DNA from 4 places in the Sinobacterium caligoides genome. Region 1 is predicted to be linked to each of the others. Evidence: riboswitches for the same ligand, from Rfam matches in the RefSeq annotation. Region 1 holds a riboswitch; each other region holds the start of a gene.
The links. A riboswitch is a leader RNA that binds a small molecule or an ion and turns the genes downstream of it on or off. The one in region 1 is predicted to bind cobalamin.

Region 1 (5,401 bases):
TAATTAGATCGCAGGGGGGGATGACATCGTCAGCGCCGACGTATTGTAGGTCGACCTGTGGGTGCAGGCGAAGCACGTCGAAATCGGTGTGATTACTGATGCGCGGCAGGCGCGGGATGATGATTTTGAGCTCGGCCTGGCTGTTATCTTGGCTGTGGCTGATGGCGTCTTCAGCCTCGAGGTGGAAGTTCTGTAGATAAGGTAAGACGCCCAATACGGGAATGCCTGTGCGTTCTTCGAGCCAGTCGAGTCCTGAGGTGAGTAGCGCAATATCACCGCGAAAGCGGTTGATGACCATGCCTTTGACACGAGCTCGCTCGGTCTCGCTGAGTAGCTCGAGGGTGCCGGTGAGGTGGGCGAAGACGCCGCCACGATCAATGTCGGCGACGAGGATGACCGGGCAGTCGACGGCCTCGGCAAAGCCCATATTGGCGATATCGTTTTGACGCAGGTTGATCTCGGCCGGGCTGCCGGCGCCTTCGACGATGACGGCTTGGTAGTGCTCGCCGAGTCGGCGGTGTGATTCCAGTACGAACTGCATCGCCTGCTTTTTGTAGTCATGATACAGGCGGGCGTTCATGTCACCGATGGCGCGGCCGTGAATGATGACCTGGGCACCGATATCGGTATTGGGTTTGAGTAAAATCGGGTTCATGTCGGTGTGCGGGGCGAGCCGACAGGCTTCGGCCTGTACCGCTTGGGCGCGGCCAATCTCGCCACCGTCTTCAGTAACGGCGCTGTTGAGCGCCATATTCTGTGGCTTAAACGGTGCGATGCGGTAGCCGCGATTGTAAAGCGCACGGCAGAGTGCGGTCGTCAGTACACTCTTGCCGGCGTCGCTGGTGGTACCTTGTACCATCAGCGTGGGAATAGAACGGTTGGCGTCCTGCATGGTGGTCATTGGCTCGTTTCGGGGCGCCGGAGCGGCGCAGCATAGTGTTTGAGTGTGCGGAGGAGATAGGCGCAGATGCCTAGCTGCCGCAGGATAGGGTTAAGCTCACTGTTCGAAGTCATCGTCTTGCCATTGGTTCTCCATCACCACCTGTTCGATGTCGAGACGCTGTCGCCAGTTTTCGGTGGCGAGCATCGGCTCGGGGTAGAATTCATCGACATGACCGATACAGAGGATGGCGATGGGGGAGGCACCGTCGGGGATGCTCAGTAGCTCACGCAGGGTATCGGGCTCGAAGATCGAAACCCAGCCGAGGCCGAGGCCTTCGGCGCGGGCGGCCAGCCACATATTTTGGATGGCGCAGCTGGCGGAGGCCAGGTCCATCTCCGGCATGGTGCGGCGCCCTAGTACATATTGGTCGCGGCGATCCTGCAGGGTGACGACGAGAATCTCCCCGGCTTCGCGAATGCCTTCGAGTTTGAGCCCTCTGACGGCCTGGGATTTCTCGCTGAGCTGCTCGGCGGTGCGCTGTACCTCTTCGGCAAAGGCATCGTAGAGCTGCCCGCGCAGGGCGCGATCGGTGATGCGAATAAAACGCCAGGGCTGCATGAAGCCGACGCTTGGGGCATGGTGAGCAGCAACGAGTAGACGCTGTAAAACGGCCGGGTCAACCGCCTCGGAGGTGAAGTGGCGCATATCGCGGCGTTCGAAGATCGCCTTATAGACGGCGTCACGTTCGATATCGGAATAGCGATGTTTGCTCATAAAGTGTGGACCCGAAGAAAAATGAAAAGCCGCCACTGACAATGACAGTGACGGCTTAGTATAGAGTAAACCGGCCGCCAGTTCAGTAGCGGCGCGGTTGTGTGCCAGTGATTACCAGCTAGGGGTGTAGGCGACGCTCAGCAGCGTGTTGAAACCGTCGTTGTTGTAATTGATATTATAGAAATCAGCATTGGTATAATATTCTTTGTCAAAAATGTTATTTAATGCAGCAGTTACTTGCCACTCTGGGTTGATAGCGTAGCTGAGGCGTAGGTGTGTCAAGCCGTAGCCTGATAGTTCGTTGTTATTTGCACGATCGCTATAGGATGAGGAGCGAATTTGCTGCTCGATAGTGAACGTCCAATCATTCAGTGTTCGGCTTAAGTCGATGTCGGCGGAGTGCTCTGGTCGATTTTGTAAGGTTTTACCTGTGTTGTCATTCTCGGCCATCAGTCGCGTGTAGTTGGCGTTTAATTTCCACTGATAAAACTCGGTCGTAGCGATAAGCTCATAGCCTTTGAGGGTTGCTTTACTGATATTTTCTGGTTGAGAGTAGAATGTCTCGGGGTTGTAGCCCCACTCAATCAGGTCGTCAACGTTGTTGTGGAAAAGGTTGACCTGCCAGTCGACGACATCGTAGTCGCCACGAATAGAGAATTCTTTATTGGTTGAAGTCTCTGGTGTGATGTCTGGGTTGCCTTTAGACCCGCCGTCATTAGGGTAATATAAATCGTTGAAGCTCGGTGCACGGAAGGCGGTACCTACGCTGGTGACGATATTGATGTTGTCTGTCAGGTCAAAGCCAAACTCGGCGTGGCCGGTGTTGTTACGTCCGTAGGTGCTGTTGTCGTCGCTGCGGGCAGAGAGGGAGAGCTGGCTGCGTGAAAAATCCACTTCGTATTGTGCGTAGACGGCGTTGTTGTATCGATTGTCTTTATCGTAGTTGTCGCTTGTATCGATCTTGTCATATTGGGTGTCGATACCGGCGATGATTCGTTGCTGATTGGTGATGGTGATTTCGTTGAGCCAGCTGGCAAAGTAACGCTGAGTGTTGAACTTTGATGCTAGGGCTAATACGTTATTGTTCTCTTCGGAGAAACTGTCTTTGCTAACGTTGCCGTCTTTACTGCCGCCAAACACCAATTCTGTACGCCAGTTTTCAGTGGCTTGTAGTGAGGCTTTTATTGAGGCAGCTTGAACAAGGTAGTCAGTATAAGGATTGATATGCGTGCTTGTCGGTAGAGGGTTGTACTTAGAGTCTGTGGGTTTATTGATATCGTATTCACTTTTCCCCTTGGACTGGTAGAAGCTACCCTTCAATGTGAAATTTTCGCCGAAGTGCTTGCCCAATGAGGCCGTTATGCTGGTGTTGCGAAATGCGTCCTTGTCATCGTTACCGTTGCCCTTTTCAGCCGTGCTGTCGAAGCCTTCGCCCTCGTGATGTGAGGCGGATAATTGATAAAAAGTATCATCTTGCTGCCCTTTGATACCGAGGACGCTACTGAGTGTGTTATGTGAGCCATAGCTCTGTTTGATAATGGCTTTACTATAGTCTTCACTCGCCGTGCCATCATTGGTAAATAGCTGAATAACACCGCCAACAGCATCGGCACCATACAGGCTGGAGCGCGCGCCGCGGACTATTTCGACGCGATCGATACTCTCTGGGTCAATATATTGATAGGCTGTGGAGCCTGTTGTTGCGGAGCCAATGCGAAGACCGTCCAGTAGTACCACGGATTGCGCTGTTTTCGAGCCGCGAATCATGAGTGCCGTTTGTGCACCGGTACTACCACTCTGTACCATATTGACACCAGGTGTCGTGGCCAATAGCGCACCTAAAGAAGGAGGCTGGCGGCGATTGATATCATCTTTATCAATAACGGTGACAGGGGCCAAAACTTTGCTGATGGGGGTTGCGATGCGGTTGCCGACGACGACCATTTCCTCCATGATTTCTTCTGGAGCTTCGCTGGCTAAGGTTGTATTGGCTAACAGGGCATTGGCGCTAACAATCGCCAAAGGTAGAGCAAGTAATGTGTGTTTCATGGTCAATCCCAATCAAGGTCTAGTGTTGTGATTCGCTTTAATGATGCGAATTCGTTACTAACGGATTGGGCGGGGGAAAGGCAGACACTGACGGCTTACTACCGGAGTGGAATTCTGCGATGAGGCCCTCCGCGTCATCGTTATGGATAACTGTCGAGGGCAGGTGTCGGGCTCGCCTTTACTCTTATTAGAGTATCGGCCTACCGTTGCGGGGGCAGCACAGGAATGAGGGCGCGAAGCCGGTACCTGTTTCCCTGAGATTATCAGTGTCATCTATGATTACTGGATAATTCCTCGTTCAGTGGCGGCGACTATACCGGGAGTGCCGGTTCTGGTCAATTGTCGGCGACATGGGTTAAGCGTTAGGCTTGAGCAATCTGATGTCGTCTAACACCTTTTGGTTACACGGGACTTTTATGTTGTGTTGCGCGGCTCGTTGGCAGAGGTAGCCGGTAATAAAGTTGATCTCGGTGTCACGTCCCGCAAGTACGTCAGCGAACATCGATGAGCGATTGGCGGCGGTGATCTTCGCCACGTTTAAGGCGGTCGATAGAGCGGCGGGAACGAGCTCTGCAAGGCCTTCGGCGGCGATAATACGATCGAGCTCTTCAGCGAGTTGTTCGAGTCGTGGGCGAGCTTGGGGGTGGTTGATCAACTCCCCGTTATGGCAGCGATAGAGGGCGGTGAGGGGGTTGATTAGGCAGTTGATGGCCAGCTTCTGCCACAGCTGTCGTTCGATGTGTTGATCGGCGCAGATAGTTAACACGTCGGTTGGCAGCTCGGCGATCAGCGCGCTAGTCTCTGGGGTGTCGTGAGCGTTTTCTGGGTAGCGACCAATGCGTGTGGTACCTGCGCCGGCATGTACCACATGAAAGGGCGATTGCAGATAAGCACCGTCGGTGCTGACACCACAATAGAGTCGAGCATTAGGGTAGTGGTCGAGGATGTGCTGCTGTTGGCCCATGCCGTTCTGTAGGCTCAGGATGATGCAGTCATCGGTTAAGCGTGATGCTACGCTGGCAAGTGCTTGGGCGGTATGCTGAGCCTTAGTGGCGATGATCAGGCGGTCGATGGGATGGTCGTACTGTACTGCTGTGTAGGCTGTTGGCTGGCATTGAAATGTCGTCGTCGAGCGTTGTAGGCTAATGCCACCGGCGGTGCGATAGCGCGTTAAAGCGTCATTATTCCTGACCACGAGGCTTGCGGCAATATGCTGTTGTTGTAAACTGGCGGCCCATAGACAACCGATGGCACCGCCGCCAATAATTACCCAGTGCTGCATATGCTACCCCTGATCTTGCCCGATGATGGTAACCGCCGTCGTTTCACGGGGTTATGTTGCAGGGGCCATAGTAGCGGCAGTAACTGAGCGATGCCAGTACCTGTTGCAGCAGTGCAGCGGGTGATCTTTTGATAATTACAGTGAAAAGGTGTGACAATATGCCCAGTTTTGACGTTATCTCTGAAGTTGATAAGCACCAGCTAACCAATGCCGTTGATCAGGCTCGACGGGTGATCGAGACCCGCTTCGATTTTAAGGGGGCGGATGCCAGCTTCCAACTCGACGGCCTCGTGGTGACCATGCAAGCGGAGGCGGAATTCCAGGTGACACAGCTGGGCGATATCCTGATTGGTACGCTGCATAAATGTAAGATCGACCCCGCTGCGATGGAACTGGGTGACATGACGCAGTCT
Region 2 (5,401 bases), on a different contig from region 1:
TTAATTAAACCATCGATTAAAGCAGTAAACAGAAACTAGCAATCAATAGCGGTATATAGCTCTAGCTAACATGCAACCTTCCTTTAAAGCAAAGTTAAGGGAGGTGAGCACCCACCAACAAGCCGATCAGTATAGCCAGCAAACAGGACACCGCTTCAAACAGCGGCCAACATAGACTGCAGCCCCAAACATGAACTTTATGTTACAAAAAAATAAGTTTTAAAAAAACAAGTGAAAGCTCAGCAAGATGTCTATACTTAAGTTACTTAAAATTTAAATAATTTTTCTTTCCTGATAAGACCAATTATATATACTATAAAAATAACAATGAAACCTAACCATTATAAATCCAACACAGCATGAGCGAGCAACCTGCAATGGTTATTTATACATACTTCTTGTGCGACTTCAGCAATACAAAAAGGGTAGCCACTTTACAGCCCTATACACTTAATGGCTTCTAGAATATGCTTCACTAGCTGGCTAATTAAGTGGCACAGAGGTGCCATATTGAAACCTATTTATTATTTCGTTATCGCCAATGGAGGGTGAAAACAACTGTTTAAAGCACCAAGGTCAGCAAGAACCAAGGAATAAACGCCATTCCGTGAGACTTATTGACCTCGCCTTATAAAACAGAGTTGTTAAAAATGAGATATGTAGCGATAAACGTCAGGGATCTAAAGATCAAACAACATACTACACTGCCAGCAAAAAAAAGCGCCAAGCTGATAGCGTTCAAATACTGACAACAAGAAGAAAGGAAGCAATACGCCACACAACAACGTTACAACTACATTAACTTTAAGGATTAATATGAATATTGAGAATAATATAGCTGAAACGAGAAAACATCTTACCGCCCACAAAATCTACGAAAGCATTTCTTCAGTTGACGATCTAAGAATATTTATGTCTGCCCACGTATTTGCCGTTTGGGACTTTATGAGCCTTGCTAAAAGGCTGCAAACCTCGATGACATGCACGGTACTACCTTGGCAAACACCTTCAGACCCCTTTGCTGCCCGCCTGATCAATGAGATTATTTTCTATGAAGAAACGGACATAGATCACAACGGTCAGCCAGGCAGTCATCTCGACATGTATCTATCAGCCATGCGTGAAATCGGTGCGGATACCAGCCTCTTTGACAGTTTCACCCATGCACTCACGCACGGTAAAGATGTACCAGAAGCTTTAGCTTGTGCCAATGTTCCGCACTACATCGCGCACTTTGTCACCAATAACATCCACTGTGCAATCGAGGGACAGTTAGAAGAAGTAGCCAGCAGCTTCTTATTTGGCCGTGAAGACGCTATCCCTGACATGTTCACTCTGTTTTTGGAGAAGTGGAAAGTTGATCGCAAAGAAATCCCCGCCCTCGTCTATTATCTAGAGCGCCACATCGACCTGGATGGCGACGAGCATGGACCTGCCGCCCATAAAATCCTCAACAACTTAATCGGTGATGACAAAGCCAAAGAAGAGCGCGCCTCACAATCGGCCATCAACGCGATCAGTGATAGAGTGGGCCTCTGGGACGGCATCCTGTTAGACATCGAAAAGTCGAGAGAAAAAGCAGAAGCGAGTAAAAAAGATAAGATATCACTGGACTATATAAAACAACCTGATAGTGCCATCTCCGAACGAGTATAAGACTACCCGTTAGCGCCCCCCTTAGGGTATACACCATGAACACTATTAAAACGGAGCTTGCCTCCGTTTTTTTCTGCCTGCCACTCTTGCTAGGCGCACTCGGCAACCATCATGAAAAAACAACAACCAGCAGAAAAATACCGGCACCACCAAGCTACCACACGACCTTAGACGTCCCCTTACCCCCTATTAAGGTGGCTTATCGAAACATAGCACCTCAAAAGCTAAAAAATGCCGAAACAACATACCCAAAAAGCAATATTGCCTCATCACAAGGCCCATAATACATAAACAATGTTATGACCCAAACCAACAACAGAACAGGACGCTCTTACTGTGAACGACTTAACCAAGAACCCCGTTATGGTGACGGGAGCAACAGGCTACGTTGCCGGATGGCTAATTAAACAACTGCTCGAGATGGGCTGCACCGTACACGCTTGCGTACGTAACCCTGATGACGAGAGAAAGCTTGCGCCGTTAAAAAGCCTAACTAACGAACCTCAACGCCTGCGTTTTTTTAAGACGGACCTACTTGATGAGGGCTCATACCAGCAAGCGATGAAGGGCTGTTCAGTCGTATTCCATACCGCCTCCCCTTTTACCATCATTGTAGACGACCCACAGCGTGACCTAGTCGACCCTGCAGTCAAGGGCACTATCAATGTATTGAATACCGTCAATGACACCCCCAGCGTAGAACGTGTTGTGTTAACCAGTTCTGTTGCGGCGATTTACAGCGATAACATCGATGCACTGACACTGCCCAAGCAAACCTTTACTGAAGAGCATTGGAATGAGCACAGCTCATTACAACACAACCCCTATGCCTATTCGAAGACGGTGGCCGAGAAGTCTGCCTGGCAGCAGGTAAAGAAGCAGAGACGGTGGGACTTAGTCGTCATAAACCCCTCCTTCGTTGTCGGCCCGGCGCTCGGTGCAGCAGTCACTTCAGACAGTTTTGACGTGGTCAAGAAATTGGGTGATGGTACACTCAAGTTCGGCGCACCTCATACCGGCATAGGCCTTGTCGATGTACAAGACGTCGCTAACGCCCACATCCAAGCAGCCATTCGACCCGAAGCTGCTGGCCGCTACATCGTCTCAGCACTGAATAGCCACCTGTTAGAGATGGCTGACTTCCTACGCCCCAACTACGGCACCAGCTACCCGCTACCTAAATCCAAAACACCAAAATTCCTCGCCTGGCTGCTGGGACCCATGGTAGGCACCACCCGCAAGTCCATCTCACGTAATCTAGGCTATTCCTGGAAGGCAGATAATAGCAAAAGCAAGCAAGAACTTGGCATTGAGTATCGTAGCATCTCTGAGGCAATCAATGCCATGTTTGCCCAGCTTGAGAGTAACAACCAACTGTAAGCAGAGCGCGCAATGATCATTCATGGCTTCGGTCATTGCGACCTCATGCCTCTTTACAACATTAAGACTCTACAGCTGTTTTTTACGCGACTCCGGTAACGCTATTAATAGCCTAGAAATAAGTGCTTACGTTGGCTATCGCACAAACTCATCAAGCTCAGCATTACCTAACTTATAAAGCATATGCACCTTATCGAGCCCGTGCCCATAGCCATCTTTCTCTATCTTTATAACTGTAAAGTTATGCTTTTTATAAAAATCAACCGTGTGCTGCGACGTATCGATCAGCACATCGACCTGCTGAAAGTTTCTCCCTATGTTGGCCAGCCTATACTTCAAAAGAAAAGTTCCGATGGATTGACCATGGCAGTCATTATCAACCATCCCTCAGCAAAGCCCAACGATTTCTCCAAGACTCTCATAGCCGCCACATGCTACAGCTTCACCCTTTCTTAAAATTACAAAATATGAAGCATTAGATGACATAGAATCTAAGTACAACTGGAAATCTACAAGCTCCTCGGATGAGAAAAACTTTCCACTATTACTTTTGAATATCCTTAAACAATCACTTCTATATTTTTCATTATAATTTACGACTTCCACCTATCCCCCTCAGTACACCTTACACATTCAACAGCGAGCGTAACGAAGTCATAGCCATATTACTAGCGACTTTGAATACTGTAGTTATAGCAAGCCTAGATATAGTAAGTCTTGTTATTCTACCGATGACCATTAATTAAGCCCACGATAACTGGGGCAACAATATATGAAAATTAATTTTATCTAAAAACTCAACACAACCACCGAATGATGCACATCAATAAATTTTGCGTACACAAAACGACTGTGTTAGGATTTCGCGCATCTTGAGGTGCCTATTGTCAATTTTTAACGATTGATTGGATAGGTTAAATGGGAAGATGGTGCGTTTCGATATCTTTATCTAAACAATGCCAACGCTGCCCCCGCAACGGTAATCACTCTGTGAAAGCCCGACACCTGCCTCGCGATACGATGAATATGAAGCGGAGGGCTTCATAGAGCTGCTATGCACTGAATACGTCGAGTGAACGACCTTTTCATTCTGCATGCTATGTACATTATCTCTATTTCCCCTCCCTCATTCGCGCTTTTATGCTATTTGACGATTGAGGTTGCACAGTGATCAATAAGAATAAATTTATTAACAATAGCCTTGGGTTATTGCTGCCAATATCCGCCAGTGCCTTTGCTGAAACTATACCGCTAGAAGAAGTTGAGGTGGAGGGTAAAAGATACCTGAATACCTTACACCTGAAAGATACCAATAGCGCTTCTAATCGCCTCGGCCTAAAGAGCATGGATATACCGGGCAGTGTAGACATCATCAGCAAACAAGACATTGCCCTCAAAGCAGATTATTCCCCCCTGTCTGCCGTAACACGCTCTGCAGGCTTTGCCGCTACAGCCAGCCCAGGCAACGGCGGCACCTCCATGGCAGTCCGTGGTTTTAACGGTCATAGCTCTGTCGTACAGACCTATGACGGTACCCGCTTATACGTTGGCGCTGGTACCGTCACCTTTCCAGCAGACACCTGGACACTTGAGAGAGTCGAAGTATTACGAGGGCCAGGCTCTGTTATCAACGGTGTTGGAGCGATAGGGGCGACCATCAACTATGTGCCTAAATCTCCCCAGTTTGGCAGCGTACGTAACGAACTGGATGTTACCGCAGGCAGCTTTGGTCTACTCCGCCTCGCTATAGGCTCAGGCGGCGGCATCAGCGATGACCTTGCCTACCGAGTTGACGCTGTCAGCCACAAGAGTGATGGCGATGTTGACGATGCAGATGAGCAGCGCTCTGTATTTGCAGGCTCACTACACTGGCAAGCCACAGATAACCTCGATATAAAGCTCAGTGTTGACTATGCCGACATTGATGCCTCAACCTATTGGGGTACCCCTTTAATCGATGGCAAAGTTGATCAACGTATTCGAAAAAATAATTACAATATCAAAGACGGTATCGTTAACTATGAAGATTTATGGCCACGCTTAAATGCTCAATGGCAGATCAATGATAACGCAACCCTCAGAAGTGATAGCTATTACCTAATGGCAAATCGACACTGGCGTAATGTTGAAAGCTATAGCTTTAACCCGGATAGCGGGCAGGTAGATAGGGCGTACTACCTAGAGATTCTCCACGATCAAACACAGCTAGGTAATCGATCTGATATGTTATTCGAGTTCGATACTGCAGGCATGGCAAATCGCCTCAGTGTCGGCGCAGAAGTTAATCGTATCGACTTTACCCACAAGAATAACCGTAGTTACGGTGGCACAACATCGGTAGACTTACTTAACCCGTTAGCAGGAA
Region 3 (5,401 bases), on a different contig from region 1:
TGCAAAGACATACTCCCCCACTCCCCACTTGCATCATCGCTCTCACCTTGTAGGTCACTACCATCAGGCTGACTCCCCGTAGACAGGCCTTGCTGTGGTGACTGTTGTAGAGATTGCTGTTGGGACTGCTGTTGGAGCCGCTCCTGAGGTCGCTCTTTCGGTTTGGAAAATGGAGGAGGGCTAGGGGGGCTGGGGGGCGTTATCACTTGACGACGATGACAAAGTACCAATTCCTCAACGGCCTCGATATCAACCAGCTCAACTAGACTTGATTTGCGCCATGCAGCATGTGCCATCGCCGCTCTACACCAAACAATATCAGCGCGTAGCCCATCGACCCCCGCTGCGATCGCTCGCTCGGCAATTTGTAAACGTAGAGCATCCGCACATTGCACATTGATAACCCGACTGCGAGCCTCGCTCAGACGCTCAGCCAACGAATACTGTTGATCGGCATAATGCGCAAGAAACTGCTGAGGATCACCATCAAAGCGCTCACGTAAACGGACAATTTCCACTCGTTGAGCCGGATCGTAGTCATTAGTTAATTCCACACATAAACCAAAACGGTCTTGTAATTGTGCTCGTAGTTCCCCCTCATCAGGGTTCATCGTACCAAGCAACATGAATTTTGCGGCATGCGAATGACTAATAGCGTCACGCTCGACCACATTGACGCCTGAGGCCGCAACATCCAGCAATAAATCAACCAATGGGTCCGCCAACAGGTTAACCTCGTCGACATAGAGCACCCCACCGTGCGCTTTAGCCAATAACCCCGGAGCAAACTTCACCTTTTTGTTATCTAGAACCTGCTGTAGATCGAGACTACCGACCAACATTTCCTCGCTAGCGCCCAGCGGCAGCGTCACAAAAGACGGTACTCGCTCATTCTGAGACGGCAAAATATCAGCGACAGCACGCGACAATGTTGACTTAGCCAGACCTCGTGGCCCACTAATTAAAACCCCACCAATAGCCGGCTCAATTGCAGCCAAAAGTAGGGCCAATTTAAATGGGGACTGCCCTACAACGGCTGAAAACGGGTAATCAGGCACGAGCTTCCAGTGCCACACTGGCTGATGCACTGACAATTCGCTTTACGGCCCAGGCCGCAGCTACACCAAGCACAAGCCAAAACACTAGGTTTGCCGCGCCACTAGCCCACAAGAATTCTTCATGCAAACTGTTGAGTGCAGCTAACGCAACAGGATCTGGGTGCGAGAACATCGGTGCATCAGCGTGCGGGGCTCCCAAGATAAAAGGCAGCGCCAGCAATAATGGCGCAATAAATTTACTAACAAACGGACCATAAAACAAAACAAGCAAAGCCATTGCACTGCACACAGTTGCCAACAGCCACCACGTTTGACGATTTTCTATCGCTGCCGCTTCTGCGCCTGGTATTTCTGGCGGAAGCCCCAAACCCGGGATAACAAACAAAGCAAGAAAGCCGCCCACCCCCCAAATCGCACCTTTGAGTAAATTAAGTTGAGCGACACCCTGTGCGCTTAACTGTGTCATCACGGCCATAAGGACGGCGGAAAAACCAACTCCAGCCAATACATTAGAGAGCAAGCTATAAAGAGTACGCTCGGTGCCATCTTCTGGCGCCCAAGCCTCTTCGTCATGATGATGACCTATAACAGCCTCACCGTGCTCATGCTCATGCTCATGTACAACAGCCGGCTCATCAGCCACCTCATAAGCTTCTGCAGCAAAAATAATAGGGGCAACACTGAGCTGCTGGACAATAGTTAAAACGAGACCCGCCAACAAACCTACCAAAATGGCATTAAAAATAATTCCACGAAATATCATGATATTTTTCCACTAGCAATCGCTCGCAAAACGCGAGACAAGAAATATTTAAAATTTTAAGCTCTCAACTAACAACGGCAAAAACCACCCGAAAAGGTGGTGAGCGCTATTGCAGAAAGTGACTTAATGGCAAGGAAAGGCCAAAGAGTGGCGCGTGTCATGCGCCGCATTATGGGCTGCATCCATGGGTGCAAAACCAACGGCAAACAATACTAGAATACCGAAAATAGCTGCACCGAAAGCTTGCGCTAGTGAAGAAGATTTTACTGAAGCAGCCGATTGCTGCTCAACAACATGTGAAGACATAGATATAGCCTCTGCACCCACCGTGCAATGATAAAGGAAAGAATTAACAGGCCGGTCTTCGGGCTCAAAAAGGTTATATAACGTCGCCTGTGCCTTCCCAGATTTTTTCCAGTGGCAGATACAGACTACTCTTTTTTACCGATGCGGGGGCAGCGTTGGGATTGTCTTACGACCACCAAACTTCCCGATTATCCCATCACTGGGCACCTATTATTGTATGATCCGGGAATTCTACTTAGGGTAGTAAGTATAATCAAGCACTAACATTGGGAGTGAGCGTCAGAGCCTATGCAGATAATAAATATTTTTATCCACCTTATTGCTCGAGTGTAAAATACCGACAGCCACCCCTTGCTTCGCCAAACGCTGGTTAAGCTCACTCGAATAAAGTACAGACCTAAAGTGCCGATAGCTTAACTCCTCCGTTGAAAAAAGCTGTCGATATAGAGCAGGCAAAGTGAATGATATGCCCTCTTCTCGCTGGTCAAAACCCTCTAAACGGCCACTTAAACCTGATTCAACCAGCCCCTCAAAAAATCGATAAATCCGTGCCTGCATAAAAAGCTCGAGTAAATTGGCAAGCGGGCATTGTATGTACTTCGGGAGCAAAAATACAACCACCAACTCAGAGCTTTCAGGGTCTCAGCCGCATAAAACAGTCGCCATACAAAAATTCTTTTTATACATCAAGACTCTATTTTTTGACTTTAAAGGCCTTACTTGTTGTTTCTCACCACATAGTGAAATAGCAAAACAAAACAAGCCCCCTAGTAAGAACCTCTATAAAAATAAACTCAACGCAATAACATTTTTAGCATCTGACGACAGCTTTCCTTTCTAATTTCTACCGACTGTACTTCAACGACAACAAAACCAAAGGCAGCAGTCATGATTCGCTTCAATAGCTGTGGCGCACTACACTCTGCCGTTAGCTCAAGGCTTTTTTGCGCCTCAGCTATATTCTCACACAAGAACACACAAACCTCGTTGTCATCCCAGCCCGTTTTAGCCGGGTGACGAAGCATGAAACCAAAGACCTCTCTCCTTAAGCGCTCAGGCGTTTGCTCAAGCAATTCGAAAACGGCATCGAGCATACGATAGACAAACTCAATACCTGTAGCATCGCCCGCATGCCTACGCATCAGGGTTAATGCTCGCCGCTGAATCTGCCACTCCAACTCACGAAGAAAATCCTCTTTAGTCGCAAAATTGGCATAGATTGTCGGCCTCGTCACACCAGCTTTTTTTGCCACTGTATCAATACGCAACTGCGACAAGCCAACCTCTGCAATCTCTTCCAGTGCCGCAGAGAATATCGCCTTCCTGGTCTGCAAGCGCTGCTGCTCGCGCTTAGAGAGTGCAGACACATCTCGATCCACCATGACTTCACCTCGAGAACATCATCAAATTCAAACGATGGCAAACATGATTTCACCACCCTCCCATCAATCACCTTGCAGCGACAGTGTTGACAGTTTACACATGTAAAGACCACATCCCAAACATCATCAACAAAAAATCGGCATATTTCGATAAATCAACCAATCAGCGCACAATGTAAAGGTCATCAACGCCGAACATCCTGAGCCACTATACCTGTAGCCTTCATAGCCTTCTGTTTACCTATAATAGATAGAGTACGACATTGCCATGCATAACGTCCGCATACACTGCGTGCCGAGTTAAGGGTACCGCTTCTGCTTCTATTCAATATTAGCTTCATCTTCATCTCCAGCGTCATAGTGGCGATCAGCCTTCAGCTTCAAACCAATCTTATTAGATCGTCTTAAAGCTACTCGACAAAGCACATCACTGAAAATTTTATTTCAAGATAACTCCATCACTTAAAAAAATAACCTTTTATTTCAACAACAAAGATATGATCAACCTCCAGCAAGAATAAAAGACACAACTAATCTCTCTGCTTTCACCTCAGTAGAGCAAAAAAAAGTGGCCAACAGGCCACCCAAAGGGGATCCCTATACAAGCTCAGCCCGACACATATTGCGGCCCAACACCCACCGACCAAAGAATGACGGTGCCGACACGCATCGTCACCAATAAAACCAAAGCGACCGTCACTACAGATGACGAGTACATAAAGGCGCGTTCCTTCTCAATCGCCATCAAGATTGGCATACCGCGATAAATCAAAAAGATAGAATAAGCACCTGCGACCATCATCATCGCTGCATTAAACCAAATTGATGGGTACACACCTGCAGCCCCCGCCAACATTATCGGCGTAGTACTATAGACAGAAAGCGCCATACCATGGTGACTATTAACCTCACCATCGGAGTAGGTTCCCGCCATCCAATTAATAAACATACCAAAGATCCAAATCCCCACAAGCGCCGCCACATAACTTAGACCACAGAGCACCAATGCGCTGCGCTCAGATAGCTGCACAACATCACCACCCGCTATCGACCACCCCACCTCTGTCACGCCATAATAAAAACACAGCGTAGGCACGATAACTAACAGCGGCACATGTGTCATGTATTCGGCCAGCATCGATCTATTTTGCTTACGGATAGAGTCCCATTCTTTAATGGGGTGAGTAAAAATACCAACGGTATGATCTAATATCATGGGCGCTCTCCAGTCTTATGGTGAGCTGTAGCTCCACACAATCCCCTTGTGCGACAACGTAGCGACAGCGAATACAAACTCTCACTTATTTAAGAAAAACGACAACAAACAGAAATCTACAATTACAGGAATGAAAGATTTATCAGGGTCGCATTTCAACCACCAGACCAATAAATCATCGTGCTATACAGTTTAGACCAAACCGTAGGGTTTGCGTATGAAGTGAGCTGCACACTGTAGTGCAGCCCTTAGCCATTCAGCTCCGTGAACGACTAAGGATTAAGACGTAGCTAGCGGGTTAGTTAAGCGATGCTAAAGTAGCGACTAATAGACGCCACATCGTATCAACTGTCGACACCTCTACTCGCTCTTGCGGAGAGTGTGCACCGGTAATATTCGGACCAAAAGAAATCATCTGCCAGTTTGGGTACTTAGCACCCAACAAACCACACTCTAAGCCAGCATGAATCATCTCTATCTTCGCCGGCTCACCCAGCTCAGCCAGGTGTATCGCTTCCATCTGCTTCAATAGCGCACTCTGCAGATCGGGCTTCCAACCCGGGTATTCATTTTCGCACACCACCGCGGCCACAGGACTTAAGTGAGCTGCGATCATCTCACACGTTTTATCTCGCGAACCGTCATCAAAGCTGCGCACTAAGATATTGATATCAAT
Region 4 (5,401 bases), on a different contig from region 1:
TAATGAGAAGAGGAGCACATTACTGAGACAAAACGAGCAAGCTTCCCTGCAAAACATACGATAGGCCACAAAAAACAAATACCTTGCAAAAACATAAACAACAGAAAACGACCAATAAAAAAGACTAAAAACAAAAAACGAACTCGCCAAGAAACCAAAAAACAAAGAAAATAAAAAATAATTACCAATATTTCACGGCAATAGCACAGCAGAAGGCTATTTAAGCACTAAGATAAACAACGCAGGGGAAATCAGAAGGCACTACAACGATAAAAAGACAAATAACATAAGTTAGGCTGACGACAGTTCGTTACTAGTTACATCAGGCAACACCGTGTCACTAGCCACCAAAAGGTTATGGGGCTGTATATTAAACTCCACGCGGCTCTGGCGAGCCGCATGGTTTTACATGCATCCTATCTAGCCCTATCGGCTAGTCCCACTTCAGCGACACCCCACTCTGATACTCTGTCACACGAGTCTCAAAGAAGTTCTTTTCTTTGCGCATGCTAGCTTGTTCATCCAGCCAGCTCAGTGCATTAGTCGCGCCAGGAAAGGGCTCTTGCAAACGCAGCTGCTTTGCACGCCGGTTGGCGATAAAGCGAAACTGCTGCTTATGCTCCTCGGCTGAATAACCGAGGATGGGGTCCTTAAGAATATAGTCGGCATAGTTCTGCTCAGCAGCGTCGGCCTCCTCCCACATCGTACGAATCGCACGCGGGTCGAGCGTCACCTTTTCTTCTTTCATTATCTGCTTCACGACACGGATACCAAAGGCACAATGCATCACCTCGTCACGCATAATGTATTGCAACTGCTCACCAGTCCCCTTCATCAAGCCCCGTCTCTGCAGGGCAAATATAGGGCTAAAACCGTTATAAAACCAACAGCCCTCAAAAATACCGGCGAAGAAAATATACGCCATGACGAACTGCTCGAGATCGTCACGGTTACGGAGATCAATATCAGTCGTGAGCACCGACTCCAAACGCTCGTTTGCCAGCTTTATTTTTCCATAAATTGCGGGGACAACACGGTAGCGATTATAGATTTCACTCTGCTCGAGACCAATGGTCTCGATACAGTGCTGATAAGTCCAAGTATGCATTGCCTCCTCATAGACCTGCCGAGCCTGGTAAATCTGTAACTCAGGTGCCGTCATCTTTTCCATCACTGCCAGGCCGATATTACGCATAGCCATAATGTCAGAGGTCGTTAGATAAGAAAGTACATTCTCATAGACATGCTTTTCTTCCTGCGTCAGTTTGTGATGATAATCATGTACATCCTGCGACATATTAACATCGAGCGGTGTCCAGTGATTTTTATTGGCGTTAAGGAAAAACTCCCAGGCCCATGGGTATTTAAACGGGGCCAATTGATTAACATCCGTCATACCGTTAACGACACGCTTATCCTCTGCGTTGACCGGTGATAGACAGTCGTTACTGCTCGACATAACACCTGAGGCTATTGCAGAAAGTGACTCGCTTGAGCCAGTATGATCAGCGGCGGTATTCTTACGGTTTACCTTTTTGCTATTCGCCGACGGCATTGCAGCCGCCAATGGGTCATCCCAATTTAGAATCGTCATCTTTTCTATCTCACTCTCTAATACTGTTGAAAACACTATTCATTCGACAGCGCCCCCGCTCAACGGGGGCACCTCAACAACACACAAAACAAATTATTGGCAGGCCTCACATTCGGGATCGAGTATCGAGCAAAAAGCAGCCTCTTCCTGTCGCTCACCAAGGTCGAATTCTTTCTCTGCCGGCTCTATCAACGGCTCCTCCACCGGGTGGCTAGCCTCCGTATTTTTTTCCATGTGTGTCGCGCCCAACGAGCGAAGATAATAGGTAGTCTTCAGACCTCGTGTCCAAGCTAGCTTGTAGAGATTGTCGAGCATTTTTCCTGAGGGCTCGGCCATGTAAAGATTAAGGCTCTGCCCCTGGTCAATCCACTTCTGACGCCTCGAAGCCGCCTCAACCAACCAGCGGGAGTCTATTTCAAAGGCCGTCGCAAAACGCGCCTTCAACTCTTCCGGCACCCGCTCAATTTGACTCAACGAGCCGTCGTAATATTTGAGGTCATTCACCATCACCGAGTCCCATAGACCAAGTGCTTTCAACTCCTTGACCAACCACGGGTTGATCACTGTAAATTCACCGGATAGGTTCGATTTAACAAAGAGGTTTTGGTAGGTCGGCTCTATCGATTGAGACACACCGACAATATTCGAGATGGTCGCTGTTGGTGCGATAGCCATAACATTCGAGTTACGCATCCCGTGCTGCGCAATCAGCTCACGCAGCGGCTGCCAGTCGAGTTCACAGTTATCGTCTAATATGGCGTAACTCTCACCGCGCTGCTCGCGCAGAAGCTGTAGAGAGTCAATCGGCAATACACCCTGCTGCCACAGCGAGCCCTGATAGCTTTCATAACAACCACGTTCCTTGGCGAGCTGTGCCGATGCCTCGATAGCATGATAACTAATAAGCTCCATCGACAAATCGGCAAACTGCACGGCCTCAACACTGCCATAACAATAACCGAGTTGATAGAGCGCATCTTGAAACCCCATCACTCCCATACCAATGGGACGATGCTTAAGGTTAGAGTTTCTCGCCTCTTTGACCGCATAATAATTAATATCAATAACGTTATCGAGCAACCTTATTGCAGAATGAATGGTTTTTCGTAAACGTTCTCGATCCAGCTCGCCATTTACAATATGGTTCGACAAGTTAACCGAGCCGAGATTACAGACTGCAATCTCATCCGAGGCTGTATTCAACGTAATCTCGGTACAGAGGTTCGAGGAGTGCACCACCCCAACATGTTGCTGTGGCGATCGGATATTGCACGGGTCTTTAAAGGTGATCCATGGGTGCCCCGTCTCAAATAATGACGCTAGCATTTTTCGCCACAGCTGCTTGGCTGGTACCGTTTTACACAGCGTTATCTCACCACGCTCGGCCATCGCCTCATAGTGATGATAGCGCTCAACAAACGCCTGGCCGTATAGATCATGCAACTCAGGCACATCACTTGGCGAAAACAGCGTCCACGATTTATCCTCAAATACCCGCTGCATGAACAGATCCGGTATCCAATTAGCGCTATTCATATCGTGGGTACGCCGACGCTCATCACCGGTATTTTTACGCAGGTCTAAGAATTCTTCGATATCGAGATGCCAGCATTCAAGATAGGCGCAGACAGCGCCTTTACGCTTACCTCCTTGATTGACGGCAACAGCACTATCGTTAACGACCTTCAAAAAAGGCACCACTCCCTGAGACTGACCGTTAGTCCCTTTAATTACCGAACCCATTGCTCGCACAGGCGTCCAGTCGTTACCTAAACCCCCGGCCCACTTCGATAACAAAGCGTTATCTTTAATCGCATCATAAATCCCCCCTAAATCATCGGGCACAGTACTCAAATAACACGACGACAACTGCGGGCGCTTACTCCCTGCGTTAAATAATGTCGGTGTCGAACACATATAATCAAACGATGAGAGCAGCTCATAAAATTCAATCGCCCGCTGATCTCGATCCTGCTCATGTAACGCCAAGCCCATGGCGACACGCATAAAGAAGACCTGCGGCAACTCTAGGCGACTCTCACGCCAGTGCAAAAAATAGCGGTCATAAAGCGTCTGCAGGCCAAGATAGGTAAACTGCAGATCACGCTCCGGCTTAATGGCTTCGCCCAATCGCGCCAAATCGAAGCAGAGTAGCTCCGGCGACAACAACTCCAAGGTAATACCCCGCTCAATCGAGGCCAATAGTGTCTGCGGGTAATACATCGCCTCCAGGCCAACCGCGCCAGCAGAAACTTCATCAACAGCGAGAAAGCCTTGCACCTCCTCCCGCAGAGCCTCCAACAACAAGCGTGCGGTGACTTGTGAATAATTCGGCTCTTCATCGATCAAGGAGCGGGCCGCCATAATCAACGCTGTCGCCACATCTTGCTGCTTAATACCATGGTAGAGGTTCCCCTCGGCGTCGTTTAACAGCCGGGCCACATCAACATCGTCCAAGCCACTACAGGCCCAACCAATCACAGCGCTCAAACGCCCTCGATTCAACAACGACTCGGAACCATCGGCATGGGCAACCCGAATACCGATCTGAGCCTGCTCTTGTTCTTGTTCCGTACGACGATACGCATGCTCCTCCCTGTAGAGTACGTAAGCCCTCGCGACTTTGTGTAGCTCCTTGCGCATCAAACCCAGCTCAACCTGGTCTTGTATTTCTTCAATATTCACCGCCCCGCCGTCGGGGCGGTAGCGGCTAATACGTTGGCCGATCTCATCGACCAACTGGTCTACCGTCTGCTTAACTCGGCTAGAGCCTGAGGCGGCCTGCCCCTCTACCGCTAAAATCGCCTTAGTGATAGCCGTAGCGATTTTGCTAGCTTGATAAGGTGCCGGCTGGCCGTTGCGTTTAATAACTTGAATAGTCGGTTCGGAGTAGCTGTTAAGCTGCTGAGACATGATCATCACCTGTGTAATACCGCGTATCGTTAACTCCCTCCGCGATAACACGTCATAGACGCGGCGAAGAGAACAACACACTCACAGTAAACTCAGTATTACGCCCAACAGGCTGAGACCGAATCACACAGTACTGGCAAACGAACGACCATAGTCGAGGCGACTACGGCATCGTCAATGATGCGCAGGGTGTCTTCTCATCACCTGTTTCGCGAAGGCATGATATCCCCATTGGCAGACCGTTAGTTTGTCTGTCGCAATAGGCACTTTGACAGGTCTTCGGACTCAGGAGCGAGTTTATGAAAGCCGATAATCTCTATCGTCCCACACAATCACCTACAGCGACGGCTTCCCATTGATCGTTGATCAACAGTGCCTGAGTGTCAGCAGCCAATGCTTTGGCGATAACTTGCACTCGTGTCGCGTTCGTTCTCCCATACCGCTGCGCGTCAGTTCCGGATTCACACCGGATTCCCTCTTCGTCTTACGCTGTATACATGCCATGTCTCCTGGCGGAAACCACAACATGTGCGCAAAAATCAAAGCACCGACACAATATAGGCTATTCCATCTAATGTAAAGCCTGAAGTAACAGCTGTCTTCTAAGCTCTACAGAAGGCGCCGGGCTGTGACATAACAGCGGCTCAATGATGACTGGCGATGGCCAGTAGCGAGCCGGCAGCGATGAACAGGCTACCAAAAATACGGTTTTGCAAACGAATATGGCGCTCATTCTTAATCAATTTAACCAGCTTACTCGCCAGCCAAGCGTAGCCCATCATTACCGTCATATCGACTGCTATCATTGTTCCCCCCATAGTCATCACCTGCGGAAACTGAGGACGCCCTGGCAGTAAAAACTGGGGTAATAGCGCCACCCAAAAAACAATCGCC

Region 2: linked by a shared signal. The riboswitch ahead of EDC56_RS03080 (TonB-dependent receptor) and the one ahead of EDC56_RS08405 (TonB-dependent receptor plug domain-containing protein) in region 1 are both predicted to bind cobalamin.
Region 3: linked by a shared signal. The riboswitch ahead of EDC56_RS02040 (CbtB domain-containing protein) and the one ahead of EDC56_RS08405 (TonB-dependent receptor plug domain-containing protein) in region 1 are both predicted to bind cobalamin.
Region 4: linked by a shared signal. The riboswitch ahead of EDC56_RS03730 (ribonucleoside-diphosphate reductase subunit alpha) and the one ahead of EDC56_RS08405 (TonB-dependent receptor plug domain-containing protein) in region 1 are both predicted to bind cobalamin.

The regions. Positions count from the first base shown of each region.
Region 1 is NZ_RKHR01000004.1:383,177-388,577, reverse strand. It holds gene EDC56_RS08415 (cobyric acid synthase) at 1-901, opposite strand, end outside; gene bluB (5,6-dimethylbenzimidazole synthase) at 998-1,657, opposite strand; gene EDC56_RS08405 (TonB-dependent receptor plug domain-containing protein) at 1,769-3,706, opposite strand; cobalamin riboswitch at 3,848-3,995, opposite strand; gene EDC56_RS08400 (ketopantoate reductase family protein) at 4,062-4,988, opposite strand; gene EDC56_RS08395 (YajQ family cyclic di-GMP-binding protein) at 5,147-5,401, shown strand, end outside.
Region 2 is NZ_RKHR01000003.1:662,375-667,775, forward strand. It holds gene EDC56_RS03065 (DUF3050 domain-containing protein) at 817-1,656, shown strand; gene EDC56_RS03070 (NAD-dependent epimerase/dehydratase family protein) at 1,993-3,036, shown strand; gene EDC56_RS03075 (GNAT family N-acetyltransferase) at 3,172-3,420, opposite strand; cobalamin riboswitch at 3,895-4,063, shown strand; gene EDC56_RS03080 (TonB-dependent receptor) at 4,204-5,401, shown strand, end outside.
Region 3 is NZ_RKHR01000003.1:414,264-419,664, forward strand. It holds gene EDC56_RS02030 (ATP-binding protein) at 1-1,088, opposite strand, end outside; gene EDC56_RS02035 (CbtA family protein) at 1,051-1,821, opposite strand; gene EDC56_RS02040 (CbtB domain-containing protein) at 1,945-2,127, opposite strand; cobalamin riboswitch at 2,160-2,353, opposite strand; gene EDC56_RS02050 (TetR/AcrR family transcriptional regulator) at 2,922-3,509, opposite strand; gene EDC56_RS02055 (Yip1 family protein) at 4,117-4,725, opposite strand; gene pepD (beta-Ala-His dipeptidase) at 5,024-5,401, opposite strand, start outside.
Region 4 is NZ_RKHR01000003.1:815,403-820,803, forward strand. It holds gene EDC56_RS03725 (ribonucleotide-diphosphate reductase subunit beta) at 434-1,594, opposite strand; gene EDC56_RS03730 (ribonucleoside-diphosphate reductase subunit alpha) at 1,688-4,507, opposite strand; cobalamin riboswitch at 4,761-5,046, opposite strand; gene rhtB (homoserine/homoserine lactone efflux protein) at 5,152-5,401, opposite strand, start outside.